Regions from separate parts of the Clostridium sp. CTA-7 genome, predicted to be linked through region 3. Evidence: a T-box and tRNA genes for the amino acid it is inferred to sense, from the RefSeq annotation. Region 3 holds a T-box; the other regions hold tRNA genes.

Region 1 (3,293 bases), on a different contig from region 3:
TTAACTTCATTGCAAGCAAATTCAAATATCTCTTTTGTAACGAAGTCAGGCTGACGTATCATAGAAGTCCAAAAAAATTTTTCTTTTTCAGTAAAATTCATATCTCCATCTTCTTTTAGCCACCATAAGCCTTCAAGAGGCGGCATAACATATTCAAAGTATTCATTTTTATTTTTTATTTCCTTATTCATTTTAATTGTATAAGACAAAGCATATAATATCTCAACTGCCTTTTTATACTCTCCATCCTCATCATTTGGATTACCACATCCATCAATCATTATAAATTTCATATTAGGCACAAATATTTCCACTGGTCTTTCCTTAGGTAAATATAACTCTTTAAATTCCTTTTTATAATCTAACTTATCCATAATATCTCTCCTTATTAATATTTATAGATAAATATTACGATAATTAATATGACAACATACTGTCATATTAATATTGGCCTAATGCACATTTTAATCGATTTTTTAATTCTGCTCTTACATATTCTGGTTCAATTACTTCTACATTTTCTCCAAAAGACATAATATATCCAAATGATAATTCTCCTTTAGAAAGCTTTAAATTAACTATAAAATCACCATTTTCATCAAAAGAGTAATTTGTGAATTCATCATAAACTCTAAATGCTACTTTTTTATTTATCTTTAACTTTAAATTTATTAATGCACTAACATACTCTTTATCCTCCCCTATTAAAACTTTATTTGGTGTAGCTCTTATAAAATTTTCTGAAAGAATATTTAAATTATTTATTCTCGTAAGTTTAAAAAATCTATTATCCTTTCTTTCCCTACAATAACCATATAAATACCATCCTTGCCCTTTAAATACTAATTTTAATGGCTCAACAATACGATTCAGTGATTCTCCATTTGCACCAAAGTACTTAAAACTTAATAAATTCTTATTTATTATTGAACTCTTTATAGTTGCAAACTTTTCTCCTAAATCATTATTTTTATCCCAATTTGAAAAATCAACTTCAATCCAATTTTCATTATTTCCACCTAAGAAAGTACTTAATTTAGATAATGCTCCATTAAACTCATTTTCATTAATAGCACTAAGCCCCTGCATAGCTGCTATTATCTCTCGCTTTTCTTCTTCCGATAATATAGCTTTATTTAATACAAAATTTGATAGAAGACTTATTCCGCCCCCTTTTCCTTTACTCATGTAAATAGGAATTCCTGATTGTGATAATTTTTCTATATCTCTATAAATAGTTCTTTGAGATACCTCAAAATGTTCTGAAAGCTCTTTTGCTGTGATATTCTTTTTATCTAATAAAATATATAGTATTTCAAATAATCTATTAATCTTCATATAATCACCCTATTTTAGTTTATCAGAATTAAGATTAAATAGTAAGTTATGTTAATTATTGCCATAATTATTGTTGATAAATATTTATTAATATAAAAGAGAGTATATAAATGATAAAAATATCATTTATATACTCTCTTTTGGTGCAGATGGCGGGACTTGAACCCACACGAGGATTCCTCGTCACCCCCTCAAGATGATGCGTCTGCCATTCCGCCACATCTGCATAATATGTTTTTATAATTCTATTTTAATTTATATACTATAACTTTTCAATATTTATTAAAAGTATTATATAAATTAACCTATTGTAAGATGAACAAAAGTACTATATAACTCTAAAAAACCATGCATAGCTAGATCCTAAACTCTTTTCTATACATGGTTTTTATTAATAAATCATTACAAATGTATTTTATCAAAAGCAATTTTTATTATTAAAAAGAAATTACTATACTTCCATATGGTCCTAAAAATATATTTGCTTCTTCAATTTTATTTTCATCTGAATTATTTAAAATAATACTAGTATCTATATTAATTAACTCCTTCAGAGAAGCCATAGTTTTTTCACCATAAAAATTACATGCTACTAATATTTTTTTACCTTTGTACTCTCTAATATAAGCTAATATTTTTGGATGCTCTTCTAAAACAGGTATAAAACTTCCTTCACAAATTATTTCATTATTCTTTCTTAATTCTATTAATTTCTTATAGTAATTTAATATAGAATTAGAGTTATCTTTTTCTAGCTCTACATTTACGTTCTTATAATTATCACAAACCTTTATCCAAGGTAAGCCTGTAGTAAATCCAGAACTTATTTCAGCATTCCACTGCATTGGTGTTCTTGAATTATCTCTTGATCTATTTTTTAATATATTTAAAACCTCTTCTTCATCAATTCTCTCATTTAATAATGTATTATATGCATTTAATGATTCTATATCTCTATAATCCTTAATATTATTGAAGTTTGGATCTGTCATACCTATTTCTTCACCTTGATATATATATGGAGTTCCTCTCATTAAATGTATTACTGTAGCAAGCATCTTTGCTGATTTCTCTCTATATATTCTATCATTTCCAAATCTAGATACTATTCTAGGTTGATCATGATTGCACCAAAACAAAGCATTCCAACCATTTCCTTCTTCCATCTCAACTTGCCATCTAAAGAAAATATCCTTTAACATTGCAAAATTGAATGGAGCTAATCTCCATTTTTCACCATTAGGATAGTCTACTTTTAAATGATGAAAATTAAATGTCATACTTAATTCTTCATTATTAGGATTAGTATATTTTATACAGTTATCTATAGTTGTTGAAGACATTTCTCCAACTGTCATTATCTTATCATATTTTGAAAAAACTTCTTTGTTCATTAATTTTAGATACTCATGAATTTTAGGACCATCTGTATAAAATCTTCTACCATCTCTAGTAGCTGATGTAAAATCATCATCTAAGAATCTTGTATCCTTTGATATTAGATTTATAACGTCTAATCTAAATCCATCTACTCCCATATCAAGCCAGTATCTCATCATCTTGAATATTTCTTCTCTAAGCTTTGGATTTTCCCAATTTAAATCAGCTTGAGTTATGTCAAAGAGATGAAGGTAGTATTCATTTAAACTTTCTACATATTGCCATGCTGATCCTCCAAATTTAGAGTTCCAATTATTTGCCTTTTCTCTCCATATATAAAAATCATGATATGGATTATCTTTTCCCTTAAGAGCTTCCTTAAACCAAATATGCTCTGTTGAAGTATGGTTTACTACCATATCTAAAATTAACTTCATTCCTCTTTTATGAGTTTCTTCTAATAATCTTTTAAAATCTTCAAGTGTTCCAAACATCTTATCTATATTATAATAATCTGCTATATCATAGCCATTGTCATTTTGAGGTGACACATATATAGGTGTAAGCCATAGTAC
Region 2 (3,293 bases), on a different contig from region 3:
AATGGTTCTTGTCTTACTTTGTTAGCTTTTTCTGCTATCTTTATAGCACCTTCTGCTGCAGCAAAGCTTTCGTGTCCTGCTAAGAAAGCAAAACATTTAGTTTCTTCTCTTAAAAGCATAGCTCCTAAGTTACCATGGCCTAAACCAACTTTTCTATCATCTGCAACTGATCCTGGGATACAGAAAGCTTGTAAGCCTTCTCCAATAGCCTCAGCAGCTTCAGCAGCCTTTGTGCAACCTTTCTTTATAGCTATTGCAGCTCCTAAAGTGTAAGCCCACATAGCATTTTCAAAAGCGATTGGTTGAGTTGATTTTACGATATCGTAAACATCTATACCCTTTTCATCGCAAACAGTTTTTGCATCTTCTATTTTAGTCATTCCGTATTTTTCTAATACTGGAGTGATTTGATTAATTCTTCTTTCATAACTTTCAAATAATGGCATAATACTTTTCCCCCTTCAAACTATTCGTGTCTTGGATCAATAGTTCTAACTGCTTCGTCAAATCTGCCGTATTGGCCTGTTGCCTTTTCCATAGCTTCGTTAGCATCCATTCCCTTAGCAACCATTTCCATCATCTTTCCTAAGTGAACGAATCTATATCCAATAATTTCATTGTTCTCATCTAAAGCGATTTTAGTTACATAACCTTCTGCCATTTCTAGATATCTTGATCCCTTTGCAACTGTTCCGTACATAGTACCAACTTGTGATCTAAGACCTTTTCCTAAGTCTTCAAGTCCAGCTCCTATAGGTAGTCCACCTTCTGAGAAAGCAGTTTGGCTTCTTCCATAAACTATTTGAAGGAACAATTCTCTCATAGCTGTGTTTATAGCATCACAAACTAAGTCTGTATTTAATGCTTCTAATATAGTTTTTCCTGGTAAGATTTCTGACGCCATAGCAGCTGAGTGAGTCATACCTGAACATCCGATAGTTTCAACTAATGCTTCTTCGATTACCCCATCTTTAACATTTAAAGTTAATTTACAAGCTCCTTGTTGAGGTGCACACCAACCCACACCGTGAGTTAATCCTGAAATGTCTTTAACCTCTTTAGCTTGTACCCATCTTCCTTCAACAGGAATTGGCGCAGACCCATGATTTGGTCCCTTAGCAACAACGCACATTTCTTCAACTTCTCTTGAATACATCATATTATATCTCCTCCCTAATTATAGATTGCTATAGTCTTATTAGGTTTATGAACACCTTTTTAATATATGTAGACTACAAGTAATCGGGACAAATCTATACCCACTGGGATAAATTTATCCTATATCTATAATAACAGATGAATATAACTCTAACAATATAATCTTATAAAAAAATGTCTTTTATGGTATAAAATTTTACTTCTTGCTATTTTAATCCACATCTGATATAATAATTTTTGCAGTCAGTCGGCATGGCGGAACTGGCAGACGCACATGACTCAAAATCATGCGGGAAACCGTGTGGGTTCGATTCCCACTGCCGGCACCAATATTTAAAAGAAATGATCTTATCAGTAGGTTTAAACACCTTTTGATAAGGTCATTTTTCTTTTTCCCACTTCTTTTCCCACTATAAAATTAAAAAAGATACTAAACAATAGTATCTTTTTTAAATATTATTTATCATTTATTTTTCTAGTGGCAACAAACTGACTTGTCATTATACTTCCAGTTTCTTTATCACAATAAGGACATATTACTTCTTCTCGTTCCTGCATCCTGGATATAAATAGCCATGTATGACAATATCAAATTTTTCACAGCAATACTTACACTCTTCTATGCTTTTCCCCATAAAGTCCTCCATCGCAAATAATTTAAAATATTATTCTAAACTATAGTTAAGAGTTTCCTCATATAGCAATTAATCTTTTTTTACTGTAAATAAGATAGTACTATTAACTTCACTTGTATCAGGTTCAAATTCATAATAAGCTTTTTTTATTTTTTTTATATCTTCTTTGTCTAAATACTTGAAAAATCCAATAGACTCAAAATTATCACCAAATAAAGAAAGACCTTGTATTAATTTATAAATATCTTTTCTTTTCTTTAATGAATATCCACACTTGTTTGTGCATTGATAATATAATATAGCATTTTTTAACTCAACCAGTGCTTCTTTATGAGGATTAGTATTATATTTATAAATATCTATTACTTCCTCATATTTCTCTTTTGTAACCTCTTTAAATATTTCATGTATTGCTCTTATTATTATTTTAGTATCCAATGCCAACTCTTCATGTTTCTTAGTCTTTGTTTGATCAGAATACTCAATCAGTTTAGTAATTTCTTTAGCTTCCATTGCTACATTTTCAGCATTTTTATATAATCTTTTTGAAATAGCTAAATTTGTTATTACTTTATGTATATCTGGCCTAACTACTTCTATAATGCTTTTAGCTATATCATCTATTGTTTGGTTAGCACTATTTATAGCTACCTTATCTGTTAAAAACAGACTGAATTCTTCTATATCCTTCTTTGTAACATTGTGCCATATTAGTAATATAACCTTTCTATTATTTATTTCTTTACTTAATAAAGATCTTAATTCATAATCTGTCCATCCTTTTTTCATAAAATCTTTACTTATGACTATTAATCCATAATTAGACTTGATTAGCCCTTCGTCAATTTTTTTAGATAAGCTATCTCCAATCTTAAGTTCAGTCTTATCAAACCAAACATTTATTCCATAGTTTTTTAATATTTCAACAAGTGGAATTACAAATTGCTCTTTATCTTCTGACGCATGAGAAATAAATACATCCCATTTCATATTATCCTCTCCCTTTATTACCACATATAATCGATCGCATTTTTATCTGAAAACTTCCATTCCATAATTGCTCATATAATCTTCTATATCGTATAAATTGCTACTTAATGTTTCGTATGCTGTTGGCCTATTTTGTTTTGCAAATGCTTCATATAATCCGTTGTAATATGTCATGTACATATTATTAGCATTTATATATCTTTGTACTTTTGATTTACTATAATAACTAAATTCTTCTTTCATATATATTCTTATTTCTTTTAATACTTCCATAGCTACTTTTTTATTATTGTCATTAAGAAACTCAAATCCTTTTTTAGCCATACTAATATAATAATCTACATTCTCTCTTATCTCATCTATGCTTATTTCTCTTTTATCAAATTCAAGTATATTGTTTTTCATTCTATCAACTCCTTATAATTACAATTCTATAAATAATTATAAAATCCTCTAAAATAAAAAATGATACCCTATTTTAAGGTTCATATAAAAATAGATAACACCTTA
Region 3 (3,293 bases):
TCCTATTATTGTTATGCACAAAAGGAAAGCACTTATTAAATTCGCTATACATAATTCTATACCACCAAATAATATCCAAAAAATATTTAAAACAATATTTACTCCACTATCATTTTTAGTAACTACTTCTTTCCCAAATGGAGCGAATTGCAAGCTAGCCAGCTTAAAACATTGCATTCCTACTGGAATTCCTGCTATAGTAATACACCAAACTACTCCAGCAAAAAGCCAAGCTAAAGCATTAATAAACCCTCCAAAAATAATCCAAATTAAATTTCCTAAACATGACATTAAAAATTCCTCCTTTTTTAAAATTCCTAAATAGCTATAGACTATAAGCTTAGTTGTCTTATAATTTGTAGGTTTGAATTACACTTGTCCACTTTTAAGAATTTTAAGTAAGTATCTATAAAATTATCTAATAAATTGATTTATAGATACTTGCTCTCTTATTTAATTATTTCCTAACTGGACCAATGCACAATTTTCTATTGCTACTATTGAGTTTTCAATGCAATACTTTAATATTTCTTCACTTTCAGCACCAGGTTGTATTAGAACATTTTTTATTCCTAATTCATTAGCTTCTTTAATAAAGTTTATTCCAAGCTTAGCATTTATACATAAGTCCATAGCATCTATTTTATATGGTACTTCTTTTAAGCTAGTATATATTTCATTTCCTCCTTTAGGGTGAACACCACTAACAATATATCCTTTGCTTTTAAATTTATTTAATATTTTATAAGCATACTTAGACTCATTAGATACATCTCCTACAACTACCCAATTTTTTAATTTAATCATTTCATTTATATTCATAAAGCTACCTCCTATATAGGTTATTTTTTCATATGAACCTTTACAATATCATAACTTAATATATGATTAATATATCCATTTGCTAATTTTTAATTACTTTTTCTATTATATTATATTTAATTAATTGATTCTAGTTGTTGACTTATATTGTAATAAAATATATAATTGTGTATAAATTATATATTTACTGCTTTGAATAGGAGTAGTACTATAACTTTCAACCTTAAGAGAGCTGTTGATTGCTGCAAAACAGTGGTTGAATTATAGGAACTTGCCTAGGAGCTTACTTGTTAAAAGCAAGTACGGGAAACGCCGTTATAGATTTGAGTGAGAAAAATATTTATTTTTCTAATAAGAGTGGTACCGCGAATATGTCCTTCGTCTCTTAATTGAGATGAAGGGCTTTTTTTATATTATTTTTTATTTTTAAAGGAGGAATTATTGTGGCTAATTATGGAACTTCCATTGATAAGAAATGGCAAGATAAATGGGAAGAAACAAATCTTTATAAATTTGACCCAAATAAAGAAGGAGAAAAACTTTATGTTTTAGAGATGTTCTCTTATCCTTCTGGTAGCCAATTACACGCTGGTCACTGGTTTAACTATGGACCTGTTGATTCATGGGCTAGACTTAAAAGAATGCAAGGATATAATGTATTTCAACCAATGGGATTTGATGCATTTGGACTTCCTGCTGAAAACTATGCAATAAAAACTGGAATTCATCCAAAGGATTCAACAGAAAAGAATATAGAAACTATGGAAAAACAACTAAGAGCTATGGGAGCTATGTTTAACTGGGATAATGAAGTAATAACTTGTAATCCTGACTATTATAAATGGACTCAATGGGTATTTTTAAAACTATATGAAAAAGGCTTAGCTTACAGAAAGAAAGCTCCAGTAAACTGGTGTCCATCATGTAATACAGTTTTAGCTAATGAACAAGTTCTTGAAGGTTCTTGTGAAAGATGTTCAACTGAGGTAACAAAAAAAGATTTAACTCAATGGTTCTTAAAGATAACTGACTATGCTGATGAGCTATTAGAAAAATTAGATACTTTAGATTGGCCTGAAAAAACTGTTGCAATGCAAAAACACTGGATTGGTAAATCTACTGGTGCAGAAGTTACATTTAAAGTTAAAGATTCTAATATTGAATTTGATGTATTTACTACAAGAGTTGACACACTAAACGGAGTTACTTATGTTGTATTAGCTCCTGAAAATTCATTAGTTGATGAACTTACTCTTCCAGAATACAAGGATACTGTTGAAAACTATAAAAATGAAGCTAAAAAGCAATCCGATATAGAAAGACAATCTTTATCAAGAGAAAAAACTGGAGTCTTTACAGGATCTTACGCTATAAATCCTATAAATGGAAAAGAGGTTCCTATTTGGATTGGGGATTATGTATTAGCAACTTATGGAACCGGAGCTGTAATGGCTGTTCCTGCTCATGATGAAAGGGATTATGCATTTGCTACAAAGTTTAACTTATCAATAGAAAGAGTAATAACTAGCAAAGATGGTAATGATGCTGAACTACCTTATTGCGAATATGGTGTATTGGTTAATTCCGGAGAATTTGATGGATTAACTACTGAAGAAGCTAAAGAAAAAATAATTGATAAATTATCTTCTATGAAGCTTGGAAGTGCTAAAGTCAATTATAGACTAAGAGACTGGTTGGTATCTAGACAAAGATATTGGGGTGCACCAATTCCTATGATTCACTGTGACCACTGTGGAACTGTTCCTGTACCTGAAAATCAATTACCTGTAGAACTTCCATATAATGTTGAGTTTACTCCAGATGGAAAATCGCCACTAGCAAAATGTGATGAATTCATAAACACAACTTGTCCTAAATGTGGAAAACCAGCAAAAAGAGAAGCTGATACTTTAGATACATTTGTTTGTTCTTCTTGGTATCAATTAAGATATCCTGACAATAAAAACTCTGAAAAGGCTTTTGATAAAGATCTTATTAATAAAATACTTCCAGTAGATAAATATGTAGGCGGCCCAGAACACGCTTGTATGCATTTATTATATTCTAGATTTATAACTAAAGCTTTAAGAGATATGGGATATTTAGATTTTGATGAACCATTTAAGTCATTAACTCACCAAGGATTAATTCTTGGTCCAGACGGATTAAAAATGAGTAAATCAAAGGGTAATACAATTTCTCCAAATGACTATATATCTCAATATGGTTCAGATGTATTTAGAATGTATTTAATGTTTGGATTTGCTTATATCGAAGGTGGAGCTTGGAGTGATGATGGACTTAAATCTGTTGCTAGATTTGTAGATAGAATTGAAAGATACTTAGATATAGCTAGAGAAGCTATTGAAAAAGGTGAAAATAATAAGACTACTATAGATAAAGCAGAAAAGGAATTAAACTTCTGGTTACACAATTCAATTAAGGGTGTTACTGAAGATGCTGAAAAACTT

Evidence for each region. The T-box of region 3 lies ahead of leuS (leucine--tRNA ligase). A T-box ahead of a tRNA ligase gene usually reads a tRNA of that ligase, here a tRNA-Leu.
Region 1: it has a tRNA-Leu gene. The T-box ahead of leuS (leucine--tRNA ligase) is inferred to sense a tRNA for this amino acid. The anticodon was not compared.
Region 2: it has a tRNA-Leu gene. The T-box ahead of leuS (leucine--tRNA ligase) is inferred to sense a tRNA for this amino acid. The anticodon was not compared.

The regions. Positions count from the first base shown of each region.
Region 1 covers NZ_BAAAAV010000002.1:474,081-477,373, reverse strand. The annotation lists gene ACYUEX_RS05290 (GyrI-like domain-containing protein) at 1-374, opposite strand, end outside; gene ACYUEX_RS05285 (helix-turn-helix transcriptional regulator) at 442-1,338, opposite strand; tRNA gene ACYUEX_RS05280 (tRNA-Leu) at 1,480-1,564, opposite strand; gene treC (alpha,alpha-phosphotrehalase) at 1,776-3,293, opposite strand, start outside.
Region 2 covers NZ_BAAAAV010000003.1:548,591-551,883, forward strand. The annotation lists gene ACYUEX_RS08705 (GGGtGRT protein) at 1-446, opposite strand, end outside; gene ACYUEX_RS08710 (iron-sulfur cluster assembly scaffold protein) at 467-1,159, opposite strand; tRNA gene ACYUEX_RS08715 (tRNA-Leu) at 1,405-1,487, shown strand; gene ACYUEX_RS08720 (toll/interleukin-1 receptor domain-containing protein) at 1,863-2,783, opposite strand; gene ACYUEX_RS08725 (hypothetical protein) at 2,826-3,188, opposite strand.
Region 3 covers NZ_BAAAAV010000001.1:694,338-697,630, reverse strand. The annotation lists gene ACYUEX_RS02955 (YccF domain-containing protein) at 1-291, opposite strand, end outside; gene ACYUEX_RS02950 (CoA-binding protein) at 454-822, opposite strand; T-box leader at 1,006-1,211, shown strand; gene leuS (leucine--tRNA ligase) at 1,266-3,293, shown strand, end outside.